4 regions of the Arthrobacter sp. BL-252-APC-1A genome follow, and region 1 is predicted to be linked to each of the others. Evidence: riboswitches for the same ligand, from Rfam matches in the RefSeq annotation. Region 1 holds a riboswitch; each other region holds the start of a gene.

Region 1 (3,896 bases):
GGCGCTGCCGGCACAGGTGCTGCCGGGCGTCAATGCGGCGGCGGCAGCAGGGAGGGCCTGGGCGAACACGAGTCCCCTGCCAAGCCTGGACAGATCAAAGGGTCCCTTGGGAAGCAGGTCGGCGGCGGGGAATGCAGTGTTCACCTGCCTATTGTCTCCCGCCCGGCCAACAGACCCGTCAGGCTGTTGCCCATCATCCGGCCGGAATCAGCCGCCGGGATGGTCAGCGCCGCAGGACTTTCCGTGCGGTCTGGTTGCCCAGGAACTGGACCAGCTGGACCAGGACGATGATCACCGCCACGGCTGCCCACGTCACCACGGGGTTGAACTGGCGGTAGCCGTACTGGATGGCAAAGTTGCCCAGGCCGCCGCCGCCGACGTACCCGGCCACCGCAGACATGTCCACGAGTGCCACGAAAATGTACGTATACCCCAGGATCAGCGGTCCAAGCGCCTCGGGAATGAGGATCGTCAGGATGATGCGCCTCCGCCCTGCTCCCACGGAACGTGCTGCCTCGATCACCCCGGGCTGCACAGTCAGCAGATTCTGCTCCACAATCCGGCTGATGCCGAAGGCCGCTGCCAGCGACAGGGTGAAGATGATGGCGTTGTTGCCGATTCCGCTGCCCGTAACTGAACGCGCCAGCGGCTGGGCCGCGGCGAGGAAGATGATGAAGGGAATGGGCCGGAAAATATTGACCAGCACGTTCAGGGTCCCAAAGACGGCACGGTTGGCCAGCAGGGCACCGGACCGGGTGGTGTACAGCCCCAGTCCGATCAGCAGGCCGCCTATCCCGCCGAACAGCAGGCTCAGGCCCACGATGTACAGGGTTTCTCCCACAGCGGTCCACAGCTGGGGCGTCAGGGGTATCAGGTCTTCCATGTCAGCCCAGCTCCGTTACCTTGATGCCATGCCCGACGGCGGCCAGGGCGCCGTCGATCGCCTGGTCGGCGCCCTTGAGCGCCAGGGTCAGATGGCCGAACGCCCGGCCTGATATGTCATTGATGCCGCCGTACACCAGCTCAAAACCGACGCCGGCAGCTGCAAGTTCCAGGAACACCGCAGCCTGGGAACTGTGCCCGTCACGGAAGGAAAGAGTCACCATCCGCCCCTCGTGCCGGGAACGCAGCGTACGCACCTCCTCAGCTGACGGAATCCCCCGGACCACGGTGGAGACGAACCGGCGCGAGGACTCTTCCCGCGGGTTGGAGAAAACCTCGAACACGCCGCCCTGTTCAACGATCCTCCCGGCGTCCATCACGGCGACCCGCGTGGCGAGGTCCTTGATGACCTCCATCTCGTGGGTAATCACCACAATGGTGATCCCCAGCTCCCGGTTCACCCTGCGGAGCAGGGCCAGGACTTCCTGGGTTGTTTCGGGATCCAGCGCCGAGGTCGCTTCGTCCGCGAGCAGAATCTTCGGGGAGGCTGCCAGTGCCCGGGCGATGCCCACCCGCTGTTTCTGCCCGCCGGAAAGCTGTTCAGGATACCTGCCGGCTTTATCCGTGAGCCCAACGAAGGCCAGGAGCTCATTGGTCCGGGCAGTGATCTCGTCTTTGCTGCGCCCGGCAACACGAAGCGGGTACGCGATGTTGCTGCGAACGGTCTTGGAGTTGAAAAGGTTGAACTGCTGGAAGATCATTCCAATGTCCAGCCGCAGGCTTTTAAGTTTGCGCTCGGGCACACCGGATACCGCGCGGCCATCCACTGTGATCTCTCCCCCGGTGGAAGCCTCCAATCCGTTGATGAGCCTAACCAGGGTGCTTTTGCCTGCTCCGGAATACCCGATGATGCCGAAGATCTCCCCGGCTTCTATTTCAAGGCTGATGTCCTGCAGCGCCGTAACCGGGGGCTCGCCCCGGCGGGCAGGCGGATAGGTCTTGGAGACGTTCCGCAGTGAAATGAGAGCCATTGCTGTTCCTTGTCCGACAGGCTGCGCGGGCCGGTCCGGCAGCGCCGAACCGGCCCGCGGGCGGATTGCCTACTGTTCTTCGATGTCCTTCTGGACGTCGGCCAGTGAACTGCGCAGGTCTTCGACCGGCACCTTGAGGAACTCAGCGGTGTTGCCTGAAGCCTTCTGCACTCCGTCCTGCACGGCCTGCGTGTTCTGGTAGATCTCCACCAGCTTCAGGTAGGTCTCGTTGTTCTCTTCCCCGGAACGTGCAGCGAAAACGTTCACATACGGGATCGCCTTGGGATCGGAGGGATCGTCCTGGGCAATGGCGTCAGCGGCACTGAGCCCGGCATCCTCGACGAAGTCGTTGTTGATGATCGCCGCGGCGACGTCCGGAAGCGACGTCGGTGTGAGGGATGCTTCGAGCGTAGTGACCTTCACCTTGGACTTGGCCTCATCGACGTCATCGAGCGTGGAGAAGGCGCTTCCGCCGTCGGCCAGGGTCACCAGTCCTGCGGACTGCAGCACCAGCAGCCCGCGGGCCAGGTTGCTCTCGTCATTGGGCACCGCCACAGTGGCGCCGTCGGGGATCTCCTCCACCGAGTCGTATTGCGTGGAGTACAGACCCAGCGGGTAGATGGCGGTGGATCCCACCGGAACCAGGTCCTCCCCGGCAGAGACGTTATACCGGGCAAGGTAGATGATGTGCTGGAACTGGTTCAGGTCCAGTTCGCCCTCGGTGAGAGCGGGGTTGGGCTGGGTGTATTCCGCGAAGTCGATGATTTCGACGTCGATGCCTTCCGCTTCGGCAGCTTCCTCGTAGGTTGCCCAGTACGGATCACTGGCACCCACGACGCCGATCTTTACGGTTCCTTCGTCACCTGCTGCAGAGCCGCAGGCTGCGATGCCCAGGACTAAGAGGGGTGCAGCGGCCAGAGACAGGAGTTTCCTGCTGATTTTCATGGTTCGGTTCTCTCCGGTGGGTTCACGGCGGGCCGTGAACGATGGGGCGCAGGCCGCTGTGAGGGCAGTGCCGGCGCCGTACTTGCCCCGCGGGGATGTCCGCGGCAGGGCCGAATCTTCACCTGGAGCACCCCGCTACGACGAGAGGGTTGCTGTCCAGCCGGCCAGGGCCGATGGCTGGAGCTCTTGATTCTTCCCCCACAGTAGGGACCGGAAGATACGATGGCCACCGGCGCGACATCCGGCGTCGTGCGGCGTCACACGGTGAATTCCAGCGAAATGCAACGTCTCACAGGAGAGAAGGAAAAATGAGCCAGCTGCCCGAAACACAGCCGAGCCCCGGGGATATCTTCGACTTGGCCGCCTCTCATGGCCTGACGCTGGATCCGGGCAGTGTCAGCTTCAATGAAGCCGGCCTGGATTACCGCGTCGCCTTCGCCACGGAGGCCGGCACTGGCCAGGAGTGGGTACTGCGGCTCCCGCGACGCCCCGACGTCGCAGCAAACCAGGCGCGTGAACAGGCAATCCTGGACTTTGTGCGTCCGCGGCTGGGTGTCGCCGTGCCGGACTGGAAAATCCAGGAATCCGATCTGGTGGCCTACCCTCTGCTGCCTGGAACGCCGGGCCTCACTATGAACGCGGAGAACCAGCCGAACTGGCATTTCGATCCGACCTCCGCGAAATACCTTGAGTCCCTGGCAGCGCTGATAGCTTCCCTCCACACGATGGATCCCGCTGCCGCCGCGGCAGCGGGTATTCCGTCAGAGAATCCTGAGGCAGTCCGCGGGTACTGGGCTGAGAACCTGGAAAGGGTGGAGGGCGAATTCCGGATCGATTCTGCCCTGCTCTCCGGCTGGCGGCGGTGGCTGGACGAGGACGGTCTGTGGCCGCAGCGGGTGGTCCTGACCCACGGGGAGCTGTACCCGGCGCATCTGCTGCTCGATGAAACAGACCGGATCGTCTCCGTTCTGGACTGGACCACGGCCAAGGTCAGCGATCCGGCACTGGAGTTCATGTACGTCCAGCTCATCTCGCCGG
Region 2 (3,896 bases), on a different contig from region 1:
TTGAAAGGGTCGCGGCCTCATAGGCGCAACCGCGTAGCGGCAGGTTAGAGAGGACACTGTCATGCTGACCGGCGTGCGCCGGGCGGTGGCGAGGTTGTTCCAAGTTTGCCCAATCTTCGTGAGCGCGGGAGTCCTGCCCGAATCAGCAACTGTGCGAGTCCCTCGGGATGATCTGGCGGTCGGCTGGCCTCAACCCACATCCAGCGCACGAATCGAACGCCGGTAGCCCGGATAGCGTCCTCGCGTCGTTTCTCCTTTACGAGTGCCTGTTGGGTCTGCAGTATCCCGCCGTTTACCGAAGAACCATACTTGACGGCGCCGTCGAATTCCCCAACCAGATTTTGCTCCTCCCAGAAGAAATCCGTTCGGCCAAGCAGCTGTCCTCCAGACGAACGAAACTCACGCTGCAGTTCTGGTGGGGGAAAACCATAGCGATGCAGCAACGCCCGTGAATAGGACTCACCGGGCGATTCGGAGCGGGCATCCGCGAAGTCGATGACACGCCGGGCACGGGCACGTTTGGTGTGGGTGCGCAGCCCCTGTGCGAGGTCCCGCAGGGCAGTCCTCTCCAGGGGCGGCAATCCCTGGCAGTGGTCCGGACGGAGAACATGGTCCATAGCTGGAACGGCGTGTTCAAAGGGCAGATACGCAGCCATGTCCAGTGCTGTCTGGGCCCTGCCCGTGACGGCTATGCCGTCGATGGATGCGACCGGCTCCAGCAGCTCACGCTCAGCCCACCGAAGGTCTCCGCGGCTGCGTCCGTGTGTATCGGCTGGTGCAAGGAACATGACTTCCGGTGATGGTCCAACGGTGGGGATGCCCCAGATCGTTGCCGCTGATTGCTGTATGAGGACCCGCTGGGATTGTCCGGTCTGAGCAGCTGCGGCCAGCCGGACTCGTTCACGTTCCCAGGGCGCCAGGCTTCGCCAGTCGGATGCCGGGACATAAACGCCCTGTCGTAGGCGTACCAGCTCGCCGGAAGTGCATCTGCGTGCGAGGGTACGGCGGCACGTTCCGTCCAGATCCGCCTCGGCTGCAAACAAGAAGTTCAACGACATGCGCCAACCATGCTGCTCTTCTAGCTGGGTGTGGTCTTGGAAAGGTCGATCTGTGGAAAACGAAGCCGTGGGGAAACGGTGGAGTCGGTGGGCGGAAGCGAAGGCCGGGTCGTACCGAAAACCCTGCAGTTTGGGACATGCCTGCCAGTTTGGGACTTTCCTGACGCCGCGCCGCGCAGGAAAGTCCCAAACTGGCAGGGAAAGTCTCAAAGCGGAGGGAAACGCACTGATCACGTGTCCCGTGGTGCAGGGAAGTCCCGCAGTGCAAGGATCTGCTTGCATGTCATGTCTGAACCAGCGGGAAAGTCTCAAAGCAGAGGGTATTTGCTGGACGGCGAGCCCGAAACAGTCGGGAAGTCACAAGGCAGCGGGTATTTGATGACCGTTGAGCCCGAAACAGCAGGCTAAAGCCTCAGAACGGAAGAACGTCTTTTTGCACGGAAAACCCGCGGAAAATACGTCCCAATGCCCGGCACTCTGAAACAGTTCGGGGAGACCGTAGACCGGCTGTGTGTTGAGGGGTCCTCGAATTCGGGGGATTGCGGGCTGCATCCACGAAACGGTCTCGCATCGAAAACCCTCCACATTGGGACTTGCCCGCCAGTTTGGGACTTTCCTGCCGCGGCGCTGCGCAGGGTTGTCCCAAACTGGCAGAGTTGTCCCGAAGTGGAGCGAAATTGTGCCAGGGGTGTCCCAAAATCGCAGGGATGTCCCGAAGCGGAGAGAAATCGGCAAGCACCTCACCCATGCTGGAAACGCTCCAGTTTGGGAAAAATCGTCCCCGGCGTACCGGAGCGATTGTCACAAACCGGAGCGAATCAACCCAGAACTAGATCTCGACGAGACCCTTCTCCGTAGCGAAGGTGACAGACATGATGCCCGGGGTGCCCTTGGGGGAGACCCAGGTGACGTCCACGGATTCCAGCGGCTTCTCAACCGGCATACCCAGCCACTCGGTCACACGTTCGGCAGAGCCGGCGATCGTGAGCGACTCAAGGGAGACGGTTCCAGCGAAGGCACGGGACGGATGCAGGTCGGCCTTATCCTCATCCCAGCGGAGCATATACGGAACCTGCGGGTCTGCAATCAGTCCGTTGATGCCGATCTGGCGCCAGGTAAGTTCCTGGCCGTCGGGGAACTTGCGGTTGCCCGGAACGGAAGAGCGGCCAAGGCGTTCTTCGAAGGGAGCCAGGTCTTCCACGGCAACACACCAGCCCATCCAGCCGCCGCCGGCTTCAGAGCGTGCGCGCACGGCCTGCCCAAACGGAGCCTTGTCCGAGGCCGGATGGTTCAGTACCTCAACAACCTCAAGGTACTGGTGGTTGGCAAGGGGAATGATCATGTTGCGGGTGCCAAAGCGCGGGTGCACCCCGCCCTTGACGAAGTCGGTTTGAAGGGCAGCAGCAATGCGTTCCGTGGTGGCCAGCAGGCCGTCGGATTCGCAGGCATAAGAGACGTGATCCAGGCGCATGCGAACATCTTGGCACGTTGTGACCTGTGTCTCGACTAAGGCAAGCCTAAGCCGGTAACACGTCTTTTTCATGCTGCGTCATATGGGTTGCGCAACTGCTGGGGGGTTGGTTCTATGGGTACAGGTCATGAGTGCCAGCAGATAGCCCCGGCTTGCTGGCCGGCAACCCTCCAACCGCGGTGGGGTGCCCCGGGTGAAGACCTGGCCGTACGCAAACAGGCGTACCGGCAAGCGCGGGCCACACGTGTCGCTTCGGTGTACTCCGAACCAGACCCGGTGGGGCCCCTGGTCATAAAGGGAGCACAATGTCTGCCAACTGGTCCTTCGAAACCCGCCAGATCCATGCAGGTCAGGAGCCCGACGCCGTTACCGGCGCGCGCGCCCTGCCCATCTACCAAACCTCCTCCTTCGTCTTTCCCAGCGCCGAAGCGGCAGCAAACCGGTTCGCACTGGCTGAGCTCGAACCGATCTACACCCGGATTGGCAACCCCACCCAGGAAGCGGTGGAGAACCGTATCGCGTCCCTGGAAGGCGGACTCGGAGCGCTCCTCCTCGCCTCGGGCCAGGCGGCCGAAACCTACGCGATCCTCAACCTGGCGCAGGCCGGGGACCACATTGTGGCCAGCCCCAGCCTCTACGGCGGCACCTACAACCTCTTCAAGCACACGTTCAAGAAGTTCGGAATCGACGTCACCTTCGTCGCCAACCCGGACAACCTGGACCAGTGGCGGGAAGCGGTCCGTCCCAACACCAAGGCGTTCTTCGGGGAAGTTGTTTCCAACCCCCGCCAGGACGTGCTTGACATTGAGGGGATCTCCGCCGTCGCGCATGAGGCAGGTATCCCGCTGATCGTGGACAGCACCCTGTCCACGCCGTACCTGATCCGGCCCATCGAATGGGGAGCGGACATCGTGGTGCATTCGGCCACCAAGTACCTGGGCGGGCACGGCACGGTAATCGCCGGCGCAATTGTGGACTCGGGCAACTTCGACTTCGGTGCGGATCCGGAGAAGTTTCCAGGCTTCAACACCCCGGACGAGAGCTACAACGGCCTGGTTTACGCCCGCGATCTTGGGGCCAACGGCGTGCTGGGCGCGAACCTGGCATACATCCTCAAGGCCCGCGTGCAGCTGCTGCGGGATCTTGGCTCCGCGCTGTCCCCGTTCAACGCCTTCCTCCTGGCACAGGGCCTGGAAACGCTGAGCCTGCGCATGGAGCGGCACGTTGAAAACGCCGTCGCCGTCGCACAGTGGCTGGAAGCGCACGACGACGTCATCTCAGTTGCGTACGCAGGCCTTGAGTCGAGCCCGTGGTACGAACGCGGCCGGAAATACGGCCCCCGCGGAACCGGAGCGATCGTGTCCTTC
Region 3 (3,896 bases), on a different contig from region 1:
CCAGGACCCTTCCCAGAGCTTGTACACGGCGTCGGTGTATTCGTCCGCCCAGTCGTAGCGGCGGTCGTGTTCCGTGAGGCCGTCGCCGCCGAAATTGCGGTGCGCGTTCTCCAGCACGGAGGTGACGATGTTCCAGCCGGCCCGGCCACCGGAGAGATGGTCAAGGGTGGAGAGCTGCCGCGCGAACTGGAACGGATGGCTCTGCACCACGGACGACGTCGCGGCCAGGCCGATATCCCTGGTGGCACCCGAGAGTGCGGCGAGCAGCAGCAGCGGATCGTTGGCCGGCACCTGCAGGCCGCGGCGCACGTGGGATGACCAGCCGCCGTCGTGGTCCCCGTACAGGCCCACGACGTCGGCAAAGAACAGGGCGTCGAACTTCGCCGCTTCGAGCTGCCGGGCAAGGTCTGTCCAGAAGGACAGTTCGTTGAAGCGGTGCTGCTCGGCATCGGGGTGGCGCCACTGGCCGCCGCGGATGTGGCTGGTGGTGTTCATCAGGAAGGCGTTCAGCAGAAGGCGCGGACGCCCGCCTGGAAAACGGGTACTGGGAATGCTCATGGAAGTAACTTTCAGTAGGAGCGGGAAGGCTAGAGGCGCTTGTCGGCGCGGCGGGAGAGCCAGGAGCCGCCCAGCTGCACGGCCTGGACCAGCAGGACCATCAGCACAATGGCAGTGAGCATCAGCCCGGTCTCGTAGCGGTAGTAGCCGTAGCGGATGGCAAAGTCGCCGATTCCCCCGCCGCCCACCAGGCCGGCCATGGCGGAGTAGGAGATGAAGCTGACCGTCATGATGGTCACCGAGCTGATCAGGGCCGGACGGGCTTCAACCAGCAGCACGTCCCGCACAATCTGCCCGCGGGTGGCGCCCATGGAGCGGGCCGCTTCCACTACCCCGCCGCCGAGCGCGGTGATGTTCTGCTCCACGAACCGGGCAAAGTACGGGATGGCATTGATGGTCAGCGGCACGATCACGGCTGCGGTGCCGATGGTTGTTCCCACCACGAACCGGGTGAACGGGATGATCGCGATCAGCAGGATCAGGAACGGAAAGGAACGCACCAGGTTCACCAGGGAGTCCAGGACCCGGTGCAGCCGCGGTTTGTGCCCCAGCCCGTCCGGCCCAAGGGAGTAGAGCAGCACCCCCAGCGGGGTGCCGATCAGCACCGCCAGCGGGATCGCGACCAGCAGCATGGTGCCGGTCTGCCCCAGCGCGGCGAGCAGTTCCGGCCAGACTTCGGCAATTCGCTCAAGCAACGCGGGCTCCTTCCCGGCCGGCAGCCCGGTCCAGGGTGATTTCATCGGAGATCAGGTACCGGCCGATTGCGGTGGCCGGCGTGAACCCGGGCCGGGCCAGCTCCGCGAGCGCGAACTGTTCCACGACCCGGCCTTCCTCCATCACGGCCACGTTGTCCGCGATGGCCTTGATGACGTTCATTTCATGGGTCACCACCACGATCGTGATGCCGAACCGTGCGTTGACGTCGCTGAGGTACTGCAGCACGGAGGCAGTGGTCCGCGGGTCGACAGCGGAGGTCGGTTCGTCGCACAGCAGCACCTTGGGCCGGGTGGCCAGGGCACGGGCAATTGCAACACGCTGCTTCTGCCCGCCGGAGAGCTTGGCCGGATAGGTCCCCGCTTTCTCCGAGAGGTCGACGACGGCGAGCGCCTCCAGTGCGCGGGCGCGGCGTTCGGCGGCGTTCTTCACTCCGGCGAACTTGAGCGAGAGCTCCACGTTCTGCGCCGCGGTCCGGTTGTTCAGCAGGTTGAAGTGCTGGAAGATCATGCCGATCTCATGCCGGGCTGCCCGAAGCTCGGCATCACCCAGACTGGTGAGGTCCGTTCCATCCACGAGCACGCGGCCGGACGTTGGGCGTTCCAGCAGGTTGATGTTGCGCAGCAGGGTGGATTTACCGGCACCGGAGAACCCGATAATGCCCTGGATGCTTCCCTTGGGGATCGACAGGGTGACGTTGTCCACTGCCGTGAAGGCCGATTCACCGCCCCCAAAGACGGTAGAGACGTTTTCGATCCGGATCATGCTGTCCTCCTGCGGTCTGAGCCCGGGAAGAGGTGCACGCCTCCGCAGGCTCACGCAGCCGTGCGGAAGGCACGGGGCAGCGGACCGCAAAGAGCAGGTGCTTCTCCATCGGTCCTGGCGGTAGCACCCTTCTTCAGCGGAAAGCCCGCGGAAGGGGGTTGCTGCGGCGTCACGGAGCCAGGTCTCTCAGCCGCTCTGGATGGTTACGGGACTATCTAAACCGCCCAGGCACCGGCGGGGCCAGAAGATTTCCCCGTGCGGCCGAATGCGTCGGTGCGTAACGCGCAGCGGCGTCACAATCCGTTTTGTTACGTCCGTGGGGGTCCCTGCCCCAACCCACGCGCCACCCGCGCAGACTCACGGGCGTCCTGCGGCGCGGGAGCACTGATTCTCCTGGGAATCCGCGAGGATGGGAACGTGACACCTACGGAACGCCCCGCCCTTTCGCCCTCGCTTGGGCCGGCCGAATTCCGCCGCTGGTACTGGCTAAAGGAAGAGCTGCAGGCGTTCGCGCGCACGCAGGAGATATCCGCTGCCGGTTCAAAGGAGCAGCTGGCAGAACGCATCGCCGCATTCCTGGCGGGCACACCGCTTCCTCCCCCGGCCGGCAGGCCTCACATGTCCCGGCAGCGGCTCGTACCGCCGCTGACCATCCACACCGTGATTCCGGCGGGACATCCGTGCAGCCAGGTGCTGCGGGAGTTCTTCGTCCACGCCCTCGGGCCCGGGTTCCGGTTCGATGCGCCGATGCGGGAGTTCTTTGCCGCCAATGACGGCACCGCAACGCTGGCGGCCGCCTTGGACCACTGGCACGCCACCCGGGATGCCGCCCCGCGGCCGATCAGCCCGCAGTTTGAACTGAACCGCTTCTCCAGGCATTGGCATGCAGCACATCCCGGCGGCAGCCGCGATCAGATGATTCAGGCCTGGAAAGCGTACCGGGCGCTGCCCGTGGACCAGCGGATCCAGGACAGCGTCTGATGTTCCGTCGCTAGAGTCCAAACCTTCCGGCCTCGATGACCGGGCAGGTGTTCATGACGACGTCGAGCCCTGCGTTTGCGGCGCGCTTCGCGGCGTCTTCATCGACCACGCCCAGCTGCAGCCACACGGCCTTGGCGCCGATTGCAATGGCCTGGTCCACGATGTTTCCCACCTTGGCCGAATTCACGAAGCAATCCACAACGTCCACCTGGCCGGGGATGTCCGCCAGCTTGCTGTAGCCCTGCTGGCCGTGGACGGCCTGCCCGGAAAGGTTCACGGGGATGATCTCCATGCCCAGGGAATCCCGGACAAACCGTGAAACACCGACGGCGGGACGGGCCGGATTGTTCGAAAGGCCCACTACCGCCCAGCGGCCCTTGGCCGTGAGCAGCCGGGTAATGACCTCGGGATCGTTGAGGTGCACCATGCGGTCTCTCCTTTGAGTCTCTGCAGGGCTCCCACCCTACGCAGGGTACAAACGCGGCAGACTGCGGACCTATTCCAGGAAAGCGTCGACGGCGGCGGCCAGGGTCTGGTCATCCAGCCCGTGCCAGCTGCCCTCCAGCAGCTGGAATGACCCGTCGGGCAGCAGCTCGGCAGTCTCACGCGCCCATTCGCGCAGCCGGTCATCACTTCCGGAACTCGCCAGCACCAGCACCGGCACGCGGATTCCGGTCAGGGACCGCACGTCGGTTTCCAGCAGCAGGGTCAGGTCATAGGAGATGGTGTGAGCCGCCGGCTCAAACGGAGCCGGGTCCGAGGCCTCGATGATCTCCGCCGGCACTCCGATGGACTCCTGGAACAGCCGAACGGCTCCTGCCCGGTCACCTGCCGCAACCAGCTCATCCAGCTCAGGGCGGATGTCCGGATCTTCGTCA
Region 4 (3,896 bases), on a different contig from region 1:
GGGCAGGTACGAGCAGGCCGGAAGTATCCCAGTGCCGAAGCATGCGGTGGGTTACCTGGCCGATCTGCGCGAACGCTCCGATGGATAACATGGTCCAGTTCTCCTGCCTTCCACAGTGTCAGGGTCAAGTATGACTGGCTGGGGCCTGCGGAGGCTGGCTGGGCGTGGGTCCGCCTAGTCTTGGAGGCATGGGTGAGCCGAGGAGCCGGAACGTGGACTGGGAAGGCGCTGCCAATGCCCGGGACCTGGGCGGAATTCCCGCAGCCAACTCGCACATTCAGCCCGGGCGTGTGTACCGGATGGGCCGCTCCGAATGGCTCACCGCCCGCGGCTGGCAGCAGGCATACGACGCCGGTGTGCGGACGGTAGTTGACCTGCGCAACAGTTCCGAGATCGGGCGCCGCGACACGGATCCCGTAGTCCCCCCGTCGGCTGTTACCGGAATCCGGTTCCTGAATCTGCCTACCCAGGAAGCGGACGATCCTGACTTCACCGCGCTGACCGGACCGTACATGAGCTCACCCCGGTTCTACCCGGAGAACCTGCGCCGCTGGCCGGAAAAGTTCGCGGCAATCGCCCGCGCCGTCGCTGATGCGCCGCCCGGCGGCGTCGTACTGCACTGCTCAGCCGGTCGCGACCGTACGGGACTCGTCGCCGCCCTGCTGCTGGACCTGGCCGGCGTGGCGCCGGGGGAGATCGCAGCCGACTACCGGGAAGCGCTGACCGGCATCAACGACTGGCACCGCACCCAGCAGCGGCCGAGGGAACGGCCGCTGGACGACTCCGAGCTCGCGGCCCGCGCCGGCTCCGCCGAAGCGGAGCTGCTGGATATGCTGCGGAACTTCGACGCCGCAGCCTACCTGCGCCGGGCCGGTGCCGGTGAGGGAACCCTCGCCCGGCTCCGGTCCCGGCTGCTGCAGGAGGACTTCTAAGCAGACTGGTCCTGCATGGTTATGTCATTGCGCGGAAGCCGGCCCCTGCATGGGAAAACCCTTTCCGTGGTGGCCAAGTAGAAAAAAGAGCTCCTGTTCCGGCCCTCAAAAGCGCCCGGGACCATCAGCGAGGAATACCGGGGGCACCACTGGGGCGTCCCGGGGCTGGCGGCCAGGGCCTCGGCCAGCAGAGGAACGTCGTGGTGCCACATGATCTGCTGCCGTCCATCGAGCACCAGGCAGATCAGGTCCAGTTCCGGGTCGGCGTGGACCTCGACGTCGATCCAGTCGTCGTACTTCATGAGGCGGCCGCCATGGATCCAATGGATCTTGTGGCCGGGGGCAAATGCGGTGCAGCGGGGGTCACTGGAGGGAATCACAGCGTGTCCTTCGAGATGAGTGTCCTTGCCCGCTCCGGTTGGACGCGGGCCGCTTCGTCATCCGAACCACCCGCCGAACATTGGGGTTGGTGCATGGCCAGTCGGAGCTTTTCCACACCCTGCGGGTGCGGAGGCCATGTCTCGTGAAGCACTGATTACGTTAGCAGGCCGCGGGGACACCCGTACATACAGACGGCCCGGGCCTCCTTCCGAACCTCACTGCACGACGGAGGCGCCCGCGTCTGGTGGGCACCGCCGTCGTCTCAGGTGCGTGAACGGTACTGCTCAGCGGCGGCCGCGGCAGGGATGGCCGCCGCCGGGGTGCAGGTCCACATCCGCGGTGATGGCGGCCAGGTAACCCTCGCGGTAGCCGGTGGCATTTGGATGCAGGGCGAACGGGCTGTTTGCGTAGATGATCCACGGATCGGCTGAGCCGATGCCGTGGCCGGCGAACTCGTCCACCACGTCAACATAGGTGGACCCGCGGTCCGGCAGCTGGGCGGCGAGAACCGCGTTCAGTGCGTCTGTTCCGGCGTTGAAAAGCGCTGCGGCGTCAGGGTTCAGAAGCCCGGGAACACCGGCCCCGTCAAACAGGTGCGGGTAGCCGGTCAGAACCAGCTCCGCCCGGGGTGCCAGGGCCCGCATTTGCCCGAGGGACTGGCGCACCTGGGGTGCGAGGGTTGTTTCCGCGTATTCCTGTGCCGCCGCGAGTGCCGGAGCGCAGGTGGCCGGGAGCTGGGCACCGGCGCAGGCTGCCACGACTTCGCCGAACCGCACATCGTTGCCGCCGATGGTCAGCGTGACCAGGTCGGTGTTCCGGTCGATGCTGCCTGCAGCCTGCAGGGATGCGATTTGTTCCGGCAGGTCCACGGGGCCTGCGGGCGCTGAGGGAGGGGTGCTGGCCGCCGTCGCGCCGCCGCAGGTGACATCAGCGTCCAGTTCAATCCTGCGGAGTTCATCCAACAGGGCCGGGTAGCCTTCGGCGGTGCGGCCGCAGGCATCGAGGACTGCTCCGCCGCCGAATCCGGCGGCATACGAATCCCCAAGTGCTACGTAATCAACTGTCCTTTTGGGCCCGCGGTCCCACCCCTTGTGGGGCCCGTGGTGGCCGCGGTCGCGGTCGGCTCCGGTACCGGCTGCGGTCCAGCCCGGGGGAGCACCTGCCGCGTCCGCCGCGGGTACGGCCAGGGACCCTGCCGTGAGCAGGCATCCTGCGGACAGCAGCGCCGCTGCCCGTCCCCACTTGCGTAACTGGAACATGTTCCTGCCTTCCGCCGTCGTCGTCTGCAGTGCAGTGCCGCGTAACCGCCCACGGTAGCGGCCGGCCTCCTGCGGCGGAATACGAAGAGGACGAACGGAGCGGGGAGGAAAAGTATGGGCCGGTCCGCTTTTGGGTGATGTGCCGCAGGGCACTCTCATGTAGGCTGGATTCATTACCGACCGTCCGGTCAGTTATCGGCCTGCGCCGCCGCAGCTGCGGCCAGCGGAACCGGTCCGGACTGGAAAATGAACGTCCAGTATCGAAAGGGTCCGTCAAAGATGACCTCAACCGCCATAGACGTGCAAGTCGTCCCCAGTTTCGTCCAGGACGAATGGTGGACCCCGGAAGGCACCTCGGCCAACCCCGCTGAAGTCCGCGACGCCTCCACGGGCGAGCTGCTGGCACTGGTCAGCACCGACGGCCTGGACACCGCCGCAGCCGTCGAACACGGCCGCACGGTGGGCCACCGTGGCCTCGCCGGCCTCACGTTCCACCAGCGGGCACTGAAGCTGAAGGAACTGGCGCAGTACCTCAACGGACGCCGCCCGGAACTCTACGAGATCTCCGCACGCACCGGCGCCACCAAGATTGACTCCCTGGTGGACATCGACGGCGGCATCGGCGTCCTCTTCACCTTCGGTTCCAAGGGCCGCCGCGAGCTTCCGAACTCCACCGTGGTGATCGACGGCACCGCTGAGGTCCTGTCCAAGGACGGCTCCTTCATTGGCGAGCACATCTACACGTCCATCCCGGGCGTCGCCGTGCAGATCAACGCGTTCAACTTCCCTGTCTGGGGCATGCTGGAAAAGTTCGCCCCTGCCTTCATCGCCGGCGTACCGACGATCGTGAAGCCTGCAACTCCCACCGGCTACCTCACCGAAGCCGCAGTGCGGATGATGATCGAATCCGGCATCCTGCCCGCCGGTTCCCTCCAGCTGATTTCCGGCTCCGCGCGCGACCTGCTGGACCACCTCGACTACCGGGACATGGTCTCCTTCACGGGATCGGCGTCGACCGCCAACAAGCTGAAGAACCACACCAACGTCATCGAAGGCGGCGTCCGTTTCACCAGCGAAACCGACTCGCTGAACGCTTCGATCCTCGGCCCGGACGCTGTTCCCGGAACCCCCGAGTTCGACGCGTACGTGAAGTCGCTGGTCACTGAAATGACGGTCAAGGCCGGCCAGAAGTGCACCTCCATCCGCCGCGCCATTGTGCCCAAGGCCTTGGTGAATGACGTCGTTGCTGCCGCCGCCAAGCGCATCGAAGAGCGCGTTGTCCTCGGCGACCCCCGCGCTGAGGGCGTCACCATGGGTGCGCTGG

Evidence for each region. A riboswitch is a leader RNA that binds a small molecule or an ion and turns the genes downstream of it on or off. The one in region 1 is predicted to bind S-adenosylmethionine.
Region 2: it holds a riboswitch for S-adenosylmethionine, as region 1 does, so the genes downstream of both, FYJ28_RS08125 (bifunctional o-acetylhomoserine/o-acetylserine sulfhydrylase) here and FYJ28_RS01350 (MetQ/NlpA family ABC transporter substrate-binding protein) in region 1, are expected to answer to the same signal.
Region 3: it holds a riboswitch for S-adenosylmethionine, as region 1 does, so the genes downstream of both, FYJ28_RS09040 (methionine ABC transporter ATP-binding protein) here and FYJ28_RS01350 (MetQ/NlpA family ABC transporter substrate-binding protein) in region 1, are expected to answer to the same signal.
Region 4: it holds a riboswitch for S-adenosylmethionine, as region 1 does, so the genes downstream of both, FYJ28_RS03155 (hypothetical protein) here and FYJ28_RS01350 (MetQ/NlpA family ABC transporter substrate-binding protein) in region 1, are expected to answer to the same signal.

The regions. Positions count from the first base shown of each region.
Region 1 covers NZ_VULS01000001.1:279,939-283,834, reverse strand. Annotated here, with positions in the region: gene hrpB (ATP-dependent helicase HrpB) at 1-144, opposite strand, end outside; gene FYJ28_RS01360 (methionine ABC transporter permease) at 224-883, opposite strand; gene FYJ28_RS01355 (methionine ABC transporter ATP-binding protein) at 885-1,913, opposite strand; gene FYJ28_RS01350 (MetQ/NlpA family ABC transporter substrate-binding protein) at 1,983-2,858, opposite strand; SAM riboswitch class IV at 2,932-3,050, opposite strand; gene FYJ28_RS01345 (macrolide 2'-phosphotransferase) at 3,167-3,896, shown strand, end outside.
Region 2 covers NZ_VULS01000004.1:159,291-163,186, forward strand. Annotated here, with positions in the region: gene FYJ28_RS08110 (glycoside hydrolase family 2 protein) at 1-4, shown strand, start outside; gene FYJ28_RS08115 (hypothetical protein) at 60-1,058, opposite strand; gene FYJ28_RS08120 (VOC family protein) at 1,888-2,529, opposite strand; SAM riboswitch class IV at 2,653-2,769, shown strand; gene FYJ28_RS08125 (bifunctional o-acetylhomoserine/o-acetylserine sulfhydrylase) at 2,835-3,896, shown strand, end outside.
Region 3 covers NZ_VULS01000005.1:29,575-33,470, forward strand. Annotated here, with positions in the region: gene FYJ28_RS09030 (LLM class flavin-dependent oxidoreductase) at 1-558, opposite strand, end outside; gene FYJ28_RS09035 (methionine ABC transporter permease) at 588-1,253, opposite strand; gene FYJ28_RS09040 (methionine ABC transporter ATP-binding protein) at 1,246-2,037, opposite strand; SAM riboswitch class I at 2,140-2,243, opposite strand; gene FYJ28_RS09045 (hypothetical protein) at 2,455-3,018, shown strand; gene FYJ28_RS09050 (CoA-binding protein) at 3,029-3,445, opposite strand; gene FYJ28_RS09055 (alpha/beta fold hydrolase) at 3,515-3,896, opposite strand, start outside.
Region 4 covers NZ_VULS01000002.1:90,844-94,739, forward strand. Annotated here, with positions in the region: gene FYJ28_RS03145 (MerR family transcriptional regulator) at 1-91, opposite strand, end outside; gene FYJ28_RS03150 (tyrosine-protein phosphatase) at 189-932, shown strand; gene FYJ28_RS03155 (hypothetical protein) at 929-1,312, opposite strand; SAM riboswitch class IV at 1,329-1,461, opposite strand; gene FYJ28_RS03160 (SGNH/GDSL hydrolase family protein) at 1,598-2,572, opposite strand; gene paaZ (phenylacetic acid degradation bifunctional protein PaaZ) at 2,852-3,896, shown strand, end outside.